DNA from 3 places in the Streptomyces sp. NPDC107528 genome. Region 3 is predicted to be linked to each of the others. Evidence: riboswitches for the same ligand, from Rfam matches in the RefSeq annotation. Region 3 holds a riboswitch; each other region holds the start of a gene.
What was found. Region 3 has a riboswitch for cyclic di-AMP ahead of ACZ7L5_RS37565 (LysM peptidoglycan-binding domain-containing protein). Riboswitches for the same ligand answer to the same signal wherever they lie in the genome.
Positions count from the first base shown of each region.

Region 1: it holds a riboswitch for cyclic di-AMP, as region 3 does, so the genes downstream of both, ACZ7L5_RS16885 (M23 family metallopeptidase) here and ACZ7L5_RS37565 (LysM peptidoglycan-binding domain-containing protein) in region 3, are expected to answer to the same signal.
Region 2: it holds a riboswitch for cyclic di-AMP, as region 3 does, so the genes downstream of both, ACZ7L5_RS34055 (C40 family peptidase) here and ACZ7L5_RS37565 (LysM peptidoglycan-binding domain-containing protein) in region 3, are expected to answer to the same signal.

Region 1 is NZ_JBVKAV010000004.1:683,122-687,890, reverse strand. Features, by position in the region: gene ACZ7L5_RS16895 (PrsW family intramembrane metalloprotease) at 1-327, shown strand, start outside; gene ACZ7L5_RS16890 (aldo/keto reductase) at 347-1,291, opposite strand; gene ACZ7L5_RS16885 (M23 family metallopeptidase) at 1,488-2,513, opposite strand; cyclic di-AMP (ydaO/yuaA leader) riboswitch at 2,525-2,682, opposite strand; gene ACZ7L5_RS16880 (PP2C family protein-serine/threonine phosphatase) at 2,912-4,015, opposite strand; tRNA gene ACZ7L5_RS16875 (tRNA-Met) at 4,119-4,192, opposite strand; gene ACZ7L5_RS16870 (dihydrofolate reductase family protein) at 4,291-4,769, opposite strand, start outside.
Region 2 is NZ_JBVKAV010000012.1:144,461-149,229, forward strand. Features, by position in the region: gene ACZ7L5_RS34035 (helix-turn-helix domain-containing protein) at 1-384, opposite strand, end outside; gene ACZ7L5_RS34040 (ATP-binding protein) at 598-1,056, shown strand; gene ACZ7L5_RS34045 (LysR family transcriptional regulator) at 1,072-1,959, opposite strand; gene ACZ7L5_RS34050 (LysE family translocator) at 2,094-2,708, shown strand; gene ACZ7L5_RS34055 (C40 family peptidase) at 2,774-3,247, opposite strand; cyclic di-AMP (ydaO/yuaA leader) riboswitch at 3,251-3,445, opposite strand; gene ACZ7L5_RS34060 (hypothetical protein) at 3,804-4,112, opposite strand; gene ACZ7L5_RS34065 (ATP-dependent Clp protease proteolytic subunit) at 4,120-4,755, opposite strand.
Region 3 is NZ_JBVKAV010000014.1:105,298-110,066, reverse strand. Features, by position in the region: gene fahA (fumarylacetoacetase) at 1-930, opposite strand, end outside; gene ACZ7L5_RS37570 (HAD family hydrolase) at 1,255-2,085, shown strand; gene ACZ7L5_RS37565 (LysM peptidoglycan-binding domain-containing protein) at 2,120-2,884, opposite strand; cyclic di-AMP (ydaO/yuaA leader) riboswitch at 2,890-3,064, opposite strand; gene ACZ7L5_RS37560 (CocE/NonD family hydrolase) at 3,345-4,769, opposite strand, start outside.

The DNA of each region.
Region 1 (4,769 bases), on a different contig from region 3:
GCGCGCCGCCACGGCGGGCGGACGGCGGCGCGGGCCGTGGCGCAGTACGAGGCCTACGCCACGTCGTTGGCGTTCCTACGGCACCGGGGACGCCGCGGGCGGGCCGGCGCCGACTTCGTCGTACGGGAACACGAGTTGCTGCACGAGCTGTGGCGACGCCGGGAGGTCGCACGGCCGGCACTGGAGCACGCGGTGGCCGCGGCGCGGGTCTGGCCGCCGGCTCATGGGTACGGGGCGCCGCCCGGTCACTGGCAGCCGTACGGGAGCGGGTACGCGGGATACGGGGCGGCGGCGCCCTACCCCGCGTACAACCCCTATCGGACGTGACCGTGGGGCGGCGGGAGGATCATGCCGACGCCGCCGTGAGCCTCCCCAGTTCCCCCTCCGTCAACGTCAGCTCCGCCACCCCCAGCAGCGCCGGCAGCTGCTCCGGCGTCCGTGCCGAGGCGATCGGGGCCGTGACCGTCGGCTGGGCCGCGAGCCAGGACAAGGCCACCGCGGCCACGGGTACCTCGTGGGCGGACGCGATCTCGTCCAGCACCGCCAGCACCCTGCGGCCCCGCTCCGTCTCCGCGTGCTTGCCGGCGCCCTGGGCACGGGGACTGTCCACGGCCGTACCGGCGCGGTACTTGCCCGTGAGGAACCCGGCCGCCAGGGCGAAGTACGGGACCGCCGCCAGGCCCTGCCGTTCGGCGAGGTTCTGGAGTTCGCCCTCGTAGGTGTCGCGGGAGACCAGGTTGTAGTGGGGCTGGAGGGCGACATAGCGAGCCAGGCCTTCGCGGTCGGAGAAGGCGAGGGACGCCTCCAGCCGCGTCGCCGAGATGTTGGAGGCGGCGATGTCGCGCACCTTGCCCGCCTTCACCAGCTCGTCCAGCGCGCCGACGATCTCCTCGACCGGCACTTCCGGCTTGTCGAAGTGGGTGTAGTAGAGGTCGATGTGGTCGGTGCCGAGGCGACGCAGGGAGGCGTTTGCGGCCGCCTTGATGTTGGCGGCGGTGAGGCCCTGGAAGTCGGGATGCTGGCTGACCTTCGTGGCGATCACGATGTCCGCCCGGTTGCCGCGCGCCTTCAGCCAGTTGCCGATGACGGTCTCGGACTCGCCGCCCACGTTGCCCTCGACCCACGCCGAGTACGAGTCGGCCGTGTCGATGAAGTTGCCGCCCGCCTCGGTGTACGCGTCGAGGACGGCGAAGGACTGGGGCTCGTCGGCGGTCCAGCCGAAGACGTTGCCACCGAGGCAGAGCGGGAAGACCTCGAGGTCGGAGGAGCCGAGCTTGCGTAGAGAAGTCATGCTCGACATCAACGTCCGTGATGGAGGCCGATCTTCCGGAAGGGCCGCAAAGTTCCCGTAAACAGGCGAACCCCGGCGCTGCGGATACCGGCAGGCCTGACGTCGGGGGGACGCCGTCAGGACTGCCGAGGATCGGAGCAGGAAGCCGGGGTTCAGAAGTGGCCGAGCCTCAACAGGCGCACGGGCCGTCAGGACTTCAGGGCGTGAGCCCCTTGCCGCGCAGCCACGCCAGCGGGTCGATGCCGCTGGAGCTGCCGCCGGGGTGCACCTCGAGGTGCAGGTGGGCGCCGGTCACGTTGCCCGTGGCGCCGACGCGGCCGATGACGTCACCGGTGTTGACCTTCTGGCCGACGCTCACGCTGATCGAGGACTGGTGCGCGAACCAGACCTCGGTGCCGTCGTCGAGGGTGAGCTCGGTCTTGTAGCCGTACGAGCCGTCCCAGCCGGCGAACGTGATCGTGCCGCTGTGCACGGCCTTGATCAGCGTCCCGGTGGGCGCGGCGAAGTCGAGGCCCGTGTGGTAGCCGGAGGACCAGTAGGCGCCGGCCTGCCCGAAGGTCGAGGTGAGGGTGTACGAGGAGGTCGGCAGTGTGTACTGCTTGGCCAGCTCGGCGAGTCGCTCGGCCTCGGCCTTCTTGCGGGCCTCCTCCTCGGCCTCGGCCTTCGCGGCGGCGGCCTTGGCCTTGGCTTCCTTCTCCGCCTTGGCGGCCGCGTCGGCGGCCTCCTTCTCGGCGGCGGCGACCGCGGCTGCGGCGGCCTTGCTGTCGATCTGGTCCTGCTGGAACTCGGCCTGCGCGATGATCCGGCTCCGCAGCGCCTCACCGGCGTCGGAACCGCCCTGCGCGGTGTCCTCGGAGGTCTCGCCCATGGTGCTGAGCGCGGTGGCCGCGTCCTCGGCGGGGTCGGAGGAGTCGTCCGAGATCAGGGGCAGGTCCGGCATGGTGATGGCGACCGGCGGCTTGCCGCTGTTCGCGCTGGCCATGCCGCCCGCGCCGACGGCGGCTATGACACCGACGCCGAGGACCGTGGAGCTGCGGGCGAGTCCCCCGCCGCGCTGCTTGGAGACGCGATGCCTGCCGCGTACGGGACGAAGGGACTCCGCGGTGGGGTTCCACTCCTCGAAGGGGCCCTCGTCGGTGCGGTCGCGGTCGTAGCCGAAGGTGTCGGTATTGCGCTGACTCGGCACGAACGGGGCTTGCGGGGCAGGCCGGTTGGACGCCACGTGGGCGTACTCCTTTCCTTCCTTCTCGCCTACCGGGTTAGCTGACGGGTTCGGAGCAGGAAGGTCTCCTACGCGCGTATACCGCCCGTGAGTTCACGGTGGTATTTGCGCGATTCACCCCAAGGTGGTGGTTCCCCGGTTCCCTTTCGAGATTCGGCGCGTGCGCACGGAGCCGACTCTTGTGACGGCTGGGACGACCGCGCTGCGTTATCGAACGTTAATAGACCCGGGGTGCTGATTCCAAGCTGTTCCACTTGATCATTAACGATTTTCGCCCGGACTTACGGGTCATGAGCGGCCTAAATCGGGCGAGTTGGCCAGACCTCAGGCGTCACACGGGTATTGACGGTATGTCAGTTGTTATGCGGAGGGGGATCACCCGGTCACGGCCGGTGACATCACGGCCGCCGTACGGCGATGAGGGCCATGTCGTCCGCCATCCCGCCCCCCGAGTGCCGCCGCACCTCCGTCGCGAGGACGCCGAGCAGCGCGGCCGGCTCGCGGCGGGCGTTGGCGCGCCCCGCGAGTCCCGCCTCGGGGTCGTAGAAGCGGTCGCCGGCGTCCCGTGCCTCGCTCAGGCCGTCGGTGTACAGGAGCAGCGTGGCCCCGCTCGGGCAGTCGGCCTCCTGGGCCCGGTCGGGCCAGACGCCCAGGTCCCGCATGCCGAGCGGCAGTGCGGGCTCGGCGGCGGGCAGCGCGCGCACGGTGCCGTCGGCGTGCAGCAACAGGGGCGAGGGATGCCCGCGGTTGACGAGGCGCACGATCCCGCTGCCGTGCGGCAGCTCGGCGAGCACGACGGTGGTGAACCCCTCGTCGGACTCGGCCCACTCGCGCCGGTCGCGCTCGCGGGCCAGCGCCCGCTCCAGGCGCAGTGCCACCGCCTCCAGCGTGGCCTCCTGCTCGGCGGCCTCCCGGAAGGCCCCGATGACCACGGCGACCGCGCCCACCGCCCCGATGCCCTTGCCGCGTACGTCCCCCACGACGACCCGCAGGCCGTGCGGGCTGTCCTGCACGGCGTACAGGTCGCCGCCGATGGACGCGCCCTCCTGCGCCGCCTCGTACCGTGCCGCGATCTGGAAGCCGCCGATCCGCTCGGCGGGCTGGGGCAGTACGGCGCGCTGGGCGGCCTCGGCGATCTCGCGGGCGGAGGCGAGGCGTTCGTCGCTGCGGCGGACGAGGATGTTGATGAGGACGGCGAGGACGGAGACGGTGACCACGGTGACCAGTTCCGTGATCGCCCCGGCCCGGGGCAGGCCGCCGCGCACGATGCGCAGCACGAGCAGGGCGGTGACGGCCACGATGCCCGTGAGTACGGTGCCGCGCTGTGAGTAGAGCGGGGCGGCGACCAGGGGTGCGGCGGTGAAGAAGGGGGCGCCGGTGAAGTCCGTGGGCGTGACGGAGTCGTACACGCATCCGGCCGCGATCAGCAGGGCGGGGAGCAGCCGGACGAACCGGCGTGCGTACGAGATCCGCCGTTGCTCCACCTCACCAGGGTTGCCGATGCGGGAGCGCGGGGCGAGTGGTGAGGGCCGACCGGACGAGCGGCGCGGTCGGGGGGAAAACACTCAGGGCCGGAACTGATCAGTTCCGACCCTGAGTCATCAGTAGCGGGGACAGGATTTGAACCTGCGACCTCTGGGTTATGAGCCCAGCGAGCTACCGAGCTGCTCCACCCCGCGGCGATGACTCAATAGTACGCCATCCGCAGGACAAGATGCACACGCGTTTCCCCGGCCCCGCCCTGAACGGTGTTTTCCGCACCCGTCGGGCGGGGCGGTCAGGGCAGCAGATGCCCATTCGGAGCCTTGGCCCGCCCCTCGTATTCCGGCAGGACCACGACATCCGCTCCCTCCCCCGCCAGCAGCCCGCTCCCGTCGGCCCCCGCCACGAAGGTGTCCGGCTCCCGCCAGGCCGTCACCACCCGCCGCACCCCCGCATCGAGGATCAACCGCGCACAGGGAACCGGCCGGGACGCCCGATGTGTGCAGGGCTCCAGGCTCGTGTAGACCGTGGCGTAAGTCACCCGAGGGTCCCCCGCCGCGATCTTCGCCAGCGCAGCCTCCTCCGCATGCACCACGGGATCGCCGCCCTCCCGCGAGTGCCCCCGCGCCAGCTCCGTGCCGTCGGCCGCCACCACGACCGCCCCGACGCTGAAGGCCGTCTCCGACGGCGGGCACTGCGCGGCCAGATCGCAGGCCACCGCCAGCCAGCTCCGGTCCGCGGCGGACGGCAGGACACCCGCGCCGGGCGCCGTCG
Region 2 (4,769 bases), on a different contig from region 3:
CGTCTGCAGCAGCCCGGGCACCACGGAGGTCTCCAGCGTGCGCATCGCGCTCGCCTGGGACTCCAGGCTGATGAAGTCGCGGTACGTCGTCGGCAGCACTCCGCGGTACGCGTGCCACCAGTGATCCCGGCCGTCACCCTCGTCGGAGCCCGCCAACGCCAGCATCAACTGGCGTAGTTGGGCATCCTGTACGCCGTAGACGTCGAGCAGTAACCGCACATCGGCCGGTTTCACCCCGCTGGCGCCCGTCTCGATCCGGCTCACCTTGGACTGGTGCCAGCCCACCAGCCGGGCCGCCTCACCACTGGTGAGCCCGGCCCCGGTGCGCAACGCACGCAGTTCCGCGCCCAGTTTCCGGCGGCGCACCGCGGGACCGTGCTGCATGCGTAACTCCTTACTCCAACCGAGCCGTCCAAATACGGTCTGCCGTCGCAGAGTTCACCGCTTCGAGCGACAGATATATGCATATCTCGGGGGATCGGCACCGTGACGGCCCTGGTAATGGCAGTCTGGCGACGAAGCACCAGTCCGGGACCGTACTCGAACCCTCCGCTCTGTGTCGGACTGCGGTCCCGTTGGGAAAGGGACGACATCGCCATGGCAGACCATTTGGAAGCATCCGTCACTCTGCCGAGCGATCCCGCCTCGGTCTCCGCGGCCCGGACCTATGTGGTCACCACCCTTGCGGAGTGGGGACTGCCACCGGACACGGAAGTGGCCGACACCATCCGCCTGATCGTCTCCGAACTCACCACCAACGCCGTACAGCACACCCTCGGCCAGTCACCCACCTTCACGGTGGACCTCGTGCTCGACCGTGACGAACACCTGCGCATCGGGGTCACCGACAGCCACCCGCGCTTCCCCAAGCGGCTGCCCGCAGCCGTCCAGCAGGACAACGGCCGTGGCCTGGTCATCATCCGCTGGCTGACCGCGGAATGCGGCGGCAAGCTGAGAGTGCGCCCGACCCGCGAGGGCGGCAAGACCATCTCCATCGAACTGCCGTGGACGGTGCCCGCGGAACCCGTGCCGACTGCAGGGCCCCAGGAACCGTAGCCGCAGGCCCGCCCCTCAGGTCTGCCGTGACCGGCCGAACGAGCCGCGCAGCAGAGCCCGGAAGGCATCCGCGGCCGGGGCCGCCTCCTCGCTCCGGAAGGCGACCGAGATCGTACGGCGCAGCTCAGCGCCCTCCAGCGCGCGCACCCCGACCGGCGTGACCGACGTACGCGCCACCATCTCCGGTACGACCGCGACCCCGAGCCCCGCACTGGCCAGCGCGCACACCAGGAGATAGCCCGGCGTCGGCACCAGCACCGAGGGCCAGGCCCCCGCCCGGGCCAGCACCGCCTCCACCCCTCGCCGGGCCGGAGCGTCCGGCGCCATGCTGATCAGCGGCTGCCCGGCGAGCTCGGCCAGCGGCAGCCGTGCGGTCCCGGTGGTGAGGGCGTGGCCCGGAGCGGACACCAGGACCAGTTCCTCGACGAGGATCGGCTCGACGCGGACCGAGGACGCGAGCGGAATCGGGTCGCCCGGCTCATACGCGTGCGTCAGCGCCAGATCCACCTCCCCGGCCGCCACGGCGGCGACACCCGCCGACGGTTCGTAGTCGGCGACCGTCAGCTCCACGTCCGGATGGGCCCGCCGGAAGGCGCTGAGGGCCGGCGGCAGCAGATGGATGCCCGCGGTCTGGAAGGTGCCGAGCCGGAGCGTGCCGCCCGACAGGCCGGTCAGCCGGGCCAGCTCGTGCCGGGCCCGCTCCAGCTCGTCGAGTACTCGCCGCGCCCGCGCCACCAGCAGCTCGCCCGCACCCGTCAGCCGCGCCCCGCGGTGATGCCGTACCAGAAGGGCGGTGCCCGCCTCGCGCTCCAGCTTGGCCAGCTGCTGGGAGAGCGCAGGTGTGGTGTAGCCGAGCCGCTCCGCCGCCCGGGTGATCGAGCCCGCCTCGGCGACCGCCACCAGGGCGGCGAGCCTGGTCGGGTCTTACATGCCGGGCTCCTCGTCCGTCCAAGCCTGTCTGCCTAAAGCAATGCTTTAGGCAGACCCAGGATATTCGACATACCTGCTGAAGGCTTCCCCGCGGCACGCTGGGTGCCATGGACGCTCAGCTCATCGCCTTCGCCGGGGTTTCCGCCGGCCTCGTCGCCATGCCCGGCGCCGACTTCACGGTCGTCGTGCGCAACGCCCTCGTCTCCCGCCGGGCCGGTATCGCGTGCGCGCTCGGGATCGGGGCCGGGCTGCTGGTGCATGTGACGCTGGCCGTGCTGGGGGTCGCCGCGGTCCTGGCCGCCGTACCGGCGCTGTTCCGCGCGCTCCAAGTGGTCGGCGGGGTCTATGTGTTGTATCTGGGCGTCCAGACCCTGCGGCAGCGGCGCAGTGAAGTGGCGGACACGGGCGAGGACTCCACCGGGCGACCGCTGCGGCAGGGCTTCGTCACCAACGCCCTCAACCCGAAGGCGTCCCTGACCTTCCTCAGCGTGCTGCCCCAGTTCGTGCCCGCGGGCGCTCCCGCGCTGCCCCGGACGCTGCTGCTCGCACTGATCGTGCTCGCGATCGCACTGGTGTGGTTCCAGGTGGTCGCCCTGCTGGTGGACCGGCTCGGGCGGTGGCTGCGCCGGCCGCGCGCCGCCCGGGCGGTCACGACCGTCACCGGCGTCGCGCTGACGGCCTTCGGCGTCGGGCTCCTCGCCGGGCCGCTGATGGCCGTCTGACGGCCCTTCTCGTGCCCCGAGGGCGATGACGGCGTGTCAGGCCGCCGCCATCACCCCCGGGTGGGTCACTTGACCCGGCCGTACCAGACGCTCCTGGTCCAGATCTTCTGCAGCCTTACCACGTCCCCGCTCTTGGGGGAGTGCCAGATCTTTCCCTTCCCGGCGTAGATGCCGACGTGGTAGACGTACGACCCCGAGTGGAAGAACACCAGGTCTCCGGCCTTGCGGCTCTTGGCGGAGATGTGGCGGGTCTTGTTGTACTGCTGGGCCGCCGTACGGGGCAGCTTCTTGCCCGCCTTCTTGAACGAGTAGAGCGTCAGCCCGGAGCAGTCGAACCGGTTCGGCCCCGTGGCGCCCCACCTGTACGGGGAGCCCTTCTTGGAGGCCGCGATCTGAAGTGCCTTCGTCGCCGGTGTGGCTGCCTCCGCTTCGGACGTGAAGCCGGGCGCCATTATCGAGCCGCCCACCGCGGCGATGGTGAGAGCCGAGGCCGTACCGGCCCGGGCCATGAGCGACGGGACACGATTGAGCGCAGTCATGCGCAACCCTTCGTCAGCCGCCTGTGAAGGATGACCTGTCGGATTCGGGCTGGCGAAGTTGCCCGGCCGCATTGCTGCGGCTTCACCCCAAGGGCTGCTCGGATCGAACGAACGTCCGCTCCGGCGACCCGTCTTGCTCGGGTCCTCCACTCCTGCCGATCCACTCCTGTCGACCGGTCATCCAGGCGGCGGCAGGACTCGGCGTCCGCCCGGACCGCCCCGCCGCTGCGGCGGGGGCTTGTCGTCAGACAGGGATCTTGGTGCACGGATGAGCGAAATACCCAGCGGAACCGGTGATTTGTGGTGTTAGTCACCACTCACCCGTTCGGGTGGGTACCCGTGTGTTCGAGAGGGTGTCCAGAGGGTGAAGGCGTCCCGGACCAGCGATGGAGCGCCTTGTTCCGCCTTGGACTCATGCCCGATGCGCAACCCTGACGGGCCCGCAAAAGGAGCCACGGATACGCCGAAAGGGGGTACGCCGTTTGGTCCGTTTCAGCCTTGGTCCGGACGCCTCGTCAGTGGGATCGAGACGTCCGGGACCGTCCTGTACACGTCGTCAACTGTCGGAGCGCGGCGGCAGCGTGACGCGAGCCGTGCGGCGCTCCCCGTCCAGCACGCGCAGCGCACGCGCGAGCGTGGGAGCGTGCAGCTCCGTCTCGCCCCGCTGGTGCATCAGCGCCAGCGCGTCCCGCAGCTCGGCCGCTCTGCGGACGAGCGCCTGGGCGGCACGCAGTCCGCGGTAGGTGTCGCCGTCCTGCGCCGGGTTGATCCGGCCGAGCAGGTCCACCACATCGAGATAACGGTCGATCAACTCGCCCTCCGCACGGGTCAGCGCGGGCAGCGGCGGCAACTCGGGTGGCAGCACCGGCCGATCACCGCCCCGTGGGTGGCGCGAGGGTCGCCTTGCGGCTGGGGATGATCCGGTCCACCAGTCCGTACTCCAGCGCCTCCTGGGCGTTCAGGATCTTGTCCCGCTCGATGTCCTTGGACACCTGCTCGCGGCTGCGCCCGGTGTGCCGGGCGAGCATCTCCTCCAGGCGGGCCCGAATCCTCGTCAGTTCGTCGGCCTGGATGGCCAGATCGCTGGCCTGGCCCTCGACCGGCTCGGGCAGCCCCGGCTGATGGATCACCACCCGGGCCCCGGGCAGGGCGAACCGCTTCCCCGGCGTGCCCGCGGCGAGCAGCACCGCGCCGGACGCGCCGGCCTGGCCCAGGCAGATCGTCTCCACGTCGCAGGTGACGTACTGCATCGTGTCGTAGATCGCCGACATCGAGCTGAACGAGCCGCCGGGTGAATTGATGTACAGCGAGATGTCCTGGTCGGGGTCCTTGTGCTCCAGATACATGAACTGGGCCATCACGTCGTTCGCCGAGATGTCGTCGATCTGCGTGCCGAGAAAGACGATCCGCTCCTCCAGCAGCTTCGAGTACGGATCCTGCGTCCTGGTGCCTGAACTCGTGCGCTCGGTGAACTCGGGCAGTACATAGCGGGCTGACGGTCGGGTCATGGCTCACGCTCCCT
Region 3 (4,769 bases):
GAAGGGCGGCTCGGAGACGACGTGGCCGTTGATGGCCACGGAGATACGCAGGTCGTAGCCGCCGGGCTCGGCTTCGGGGCCGGAGTCGTCCAGGTACGGCAGCAGGGGGTGCGTCCGCTCCGGCGGCGCCACCCGCGCCTCCTCCAGCGCGTCCAGCGGGGTGATCCACGCCGACACCGACGTGGCGAAGGACTTGCCGAGGAACGGGCCGAGGGGGACGTACTCCCAGGCCTGGACGTCGCGTGCCGACCAGTCGTTGAGCAGGCACAGGCCGAAGACGTGCTCACGGAAGTCGCCCAGCGCCACCGGCTTGCCCATCTCCGAGGGCGTGCCGATCACGAAGCCGACCTCTGCCTCGATGTCGAGGCGGACCGACGGGCCGAAGACCGGCGCCGGATCAGTGGGGGCCTTGCGCTGGCCGGACGGACGTACGACGTCCGTGCCGGAGACCACGACCGTGCCGGCGCGCCCGTGGTAACCGATCGGCAGGTGTTTCCAGTTGGGGGTGAGCGAATCCTCGGCGTCGGGGCGGAAGATCTGGCCGACGTTCCGGGCGTGGTTCTCGGAGGCGTAGAAATCGACGTAGTCCGCGACCTCGAAGGGGAGGTGCAGGGTGACTGAGGACAGAGGGTGGAGAAGGTCCGCGATGGCCTCCTGGTGCGCCGGCACCGTCACCCAGGCCGTCAGTGCGCGCCGTACGTCCGACCACGTGGTGTGGCCGGCGGCGAGCAGCGGGTTCAGGGAGTCCTGGGCGAGCAGCGGGGCGTACGGCGAGCCGAGCGCGTAGGCCGCCCTGCCCGCGTCGAGGACGTGGTCGCCGAGCCGGACGCCGACCCGTCGCGCGGAGTCCGAGCCGGGAAGGGAGAAGACGCCGTACGGAAGGTTGTGCGTGCCGAAGGGGTCGCCCTCGGGGAGATCGAAGGGGGGCATGGGGTGCTGCCTCACTCTCATACGCTCCGTGCCATGTGGTCTGGCCACACGTTACGGGTGAGACGAGGGTCTTGGGCAGTGCGGAACTCGCGTCGTCGGGGCGGGCGAATCAGCAGGTCGCCGCACTCGGCCGCGTCGACGAGACCTGAGTCGGTGCCGCCCAGGAGCTCGCCGGCACCACGTGGGAGTGAAATCGCCACAAGCAAAAGGAAGTTGCCCGGGTGGAATCAGAACTGGAACCGGAACAGGTGTCAACACATGTGAACACAGCAGCCGTCCGGTTCGAGTCGAGTCGATGGGGCCTCCTGTCCGTATTCTCTGATCATGGCCCGACCCATCGCATATTCACTCATCGCCACTGACCTGGACGGGACGCTGCTCCGAGGCGACGACACGCTCTCCGACCGTTCCCTCGACGCGCTCGCGCAGGCGGCGGCGGCCGGTGCGCAGCACCTCGTCGTGACGGGCCGGCCGGCGCCCAGAGTGCGCCCGCTCCTCGACGTCCTGGGCAGCCGGGGGCTCGCGGTGTGCGGACAGGGCGCGCAGTTGTACGACGCCGGAGCGGACTGTCTGCTGTGGTCCATCACCCTGGACCGGGAGTTGGCGGAGACCGCGCTCGGCAAGATCGAGGCCGAGGTGGGGCAGGTGTACGCGGCCGTCGACCAGGACGGCGTGGACGGCCTCACGCTCATCGAGCCCGGGTACCTGATGCCGCACCCCACCCTGCCCGCCGTACGCGTCCGGCACCGCGACGACCTGTGGTGCGAGCCGATCAGCAAGGTGCTGCTGCGCCATCCCACCCTGTCCGACGACGAGTTGGCGGCGACGGCGCGGTCGGTGGTCGGGTCGCTCGCGACGGTCACCATGTCGGGGCCCGGGACCGTCGAACTCCAGCCATGCGGCGTCACGAAGGCGACCGGTCTCGCCCTCGCCGCCGAGCATCTCGGTCTGGGCGCGCACGAGACGATCGCCTTCGGGGACATGCCCAACGACATCCCCATGTTCGACTGGGCCGCCCGCGGGGTGGCGATGGCCAACGCGCATCCCGAACTCAAGGCGGTCGCCGACGAGATCACCCTCTCGAACGAGGACGACGGCATCGCCGTCGTCCTCGAGAGGCTGTTCGCGGGGCGCCTGGCCGACTTCGCCCAGTAGGGCACGTCGTCGGACCAGGCCCCCGCGCCAGGGCCTAGTAGGGGCCGTTCACGTTGTCGATCGAGCCGTAACGCGCGGCCGCGTAGTTGCACGCGGCCGTGATGTTCGCGACCGGGTCGAAGGGGTCGTACACCGTCCCCGGCACGTGGTACGACGCGAAGGTCGGGTCGATGACCTGGAGGAGGCCCTTGGACGGGGTGCCCGCGACGGCGTTGGAGTCCCAGTTGTTGATGGCCTGGGGGTTGCCGGACGACTCGCGCATGATGTTGCGCTGAATGCCCTCGTACGAACCCGGAATTCCGTTTTGCGCCATGATGTCCAGCGCGTTGCGGATCCAGCCGTCGAGGTTGTTCGGGTACGTCTTCACGGAGGACTGGGTGGCCTTGGCGACGTTGGACTTCTTGGCGGGCGCGGACGCCTTGTCGGCCGACTTGTCCGGCGAACTCGCCTTCTTCGTCGCCCGGACCTCCAGGTCGAGGCCGGGGTGGATCAGACGGGGGTCGTCGCCGATCGCCTTGCGGTTGTCCTTGTAGAGCTGCTTCCAGCCGCCCTGCGCGTCGTACCGGTCGGCGACGCCGTAGAGCGTGTCGCCCTTCTTCGTCGTGTACGTGACCGTCTTGGCCTTCACGGCGGCCTGGGGAGCGGCCTGCGCGACGGTGGGGGACTGGGCGGGCTGTGCGGCGCTCGCGGTGGTCGCGCTCAGGAGCGGGATGGCGAGGGCGGCGGTGCCGGTGCCGGCTGCGATGACGTGCCGGGTGAGCGGGTTGGTGCGGGGGCGGCGGTGTTTGCCTCGGGGCATGGCGCTGTTCCTCTCCGGCGCCTGCGAGGTGAGCTGTCGGGTTCGGGCGGGAGATGCCCGGCCGCGCCGCCGTGTGGCGGTGCGACTTCACCCCGAGCCGGTTCGGTGCGCCATCAAGGCGTCCGGTCCGGCGACTTACCTGGGTCCCCCGCTCCTGCCGTGCGTGAGTGAGTTGCGTGGGTGGGTGACTCGGGCGGCGGCAGGATTAGGCGTCCGCCCGACTGAGCGGGAACGTATGCGAGAGCACATGCCCGGAACAAGTGCCGTGGTCACCTGTCGGCCGGTTGACCATGGTCTGGTGTGAATGGGGCGCTTGATCCTTTGCGGTTGCCAAGCCTCAACTTGCTTTTGAGGCAAGGGGAGACGCGGGTGCCCCGAGGTGGTGCGTGACCGGGTGCGAGTGACCCAACTCACTGGCATCCACAAGAGCGGCAAATCGGGCAATGATTCCAACTCGCCTTTAACCGGCTGTCCGTGGAGTCCGTTTCTCCCATGTCCGGTGGAAAAGTACCTCTTCGCCCTCCCGGCAGATCACCTCGTTGGAGGCGATGAAGTCATGCCGGTCGCAGCTGATCTCCGAGCGCGTCCGCACCGTCGCGTCCCACCCCAGCTCCGGCCGGTGCAGGCGGATCGACCACTCCGAACGGGTACGGGCCGACAAGGGGTCCCACTCGTTGATCGTGTACGTCTCCAGCGCGTCCTCGGTGAACTCCAGGCCGTCGGGGTACACGCGCGTGCCGCCGTACCGGGGGTCGACGTCCAGGCGCCACTCGCCCTTGGCCACGTCCCGCACGACGAGCCGCTCGGGGCGCGGCTCGTCCAGCGTGATGGGGGAGTTCACGCCGAGCGGTTCCGCCTGCTCCGGTTCCTCGAAGGTGATCGCTGTGTCGTCTGCTGACTCGTCCAACGCACGCGCGCGTACCGGAAGTTCCAGCGAGCTTCCCGACGGTTCCAGGCCGAAGCCCGCCGCCGAGTCCGGCTGGGGCCAGATCCACGGCCAGTACGCGGAGGAGACGGCGAGGCGGATGCGGTGCCCGGGCGGGAAGGCGTGGCCGATGCCGTTCAGCTCGAAGGTCACGTCCTCGGTGGCGCCCGGCTCCCACGGCACCGCGCGGTCCCGGCCGTGGCGCGCCGACAGGTTCAGCACGCCCCGCGTGACCAGGGTCGAGGAGCCGTCCGGTGCCACGTCGCAGAGCCGGGCGACGACCTGCCCGCGCGGCACCTCCGACGTCAGCCGCAGCCGCACCTTCGGCCGCCCCGACACCCAGGTCTCCTCGCCCACCTCGAACTCGAAGCACGCCGACCGCGCGTCCTCCTCCCGCTGGTCCGGCGGCAGGTCGGCATCGTTGCCGAAGGGGAAGAAGCGGCCGGCGTCGATCCCGGTGTGCATGGGGGAGCGGACGAGGACGGGGGCGCCCTGGAAGGCGTACGTCACCGCGCGCACGTGCGGAGAGGGCCAGGCCGGCTCGCCGACCCAGCGGCCGGGCAGCGTGGGGTACACCGTGGCCGGGCGGTGCGAGTCGCTGACGTACGAGCGCAGCAGGGGCTCGGCCATGACGCCCGTGTCCTCGTCCTTCAGCCAGTGGTCCCACCAGCGCAGCGTCTCCTGGAGGAAGCCGATCGCCGGGCCCGGCGGCAGGCCGCGGTCGGGGTACTGGTGCGACCAGGGGCCGATCAGGCCGCGCACGCGGTCCGCCGGCAGGTGCTCGACGAGACGCAGGACGGTGTCGCGGTACGGGTCGTGCCAGCCGCCCACCGCCAGGACGGCGGCGTCGATCGCGCCGTAGTCCTCGCAGACGCTGCCGTGGCGCCAGTAGTCGTCGCGCGTCTGGTGGCCGAGCCAGGTGTGCAGGAACGGTTCGACGGCCTCCAGCCGCTTGAGCCA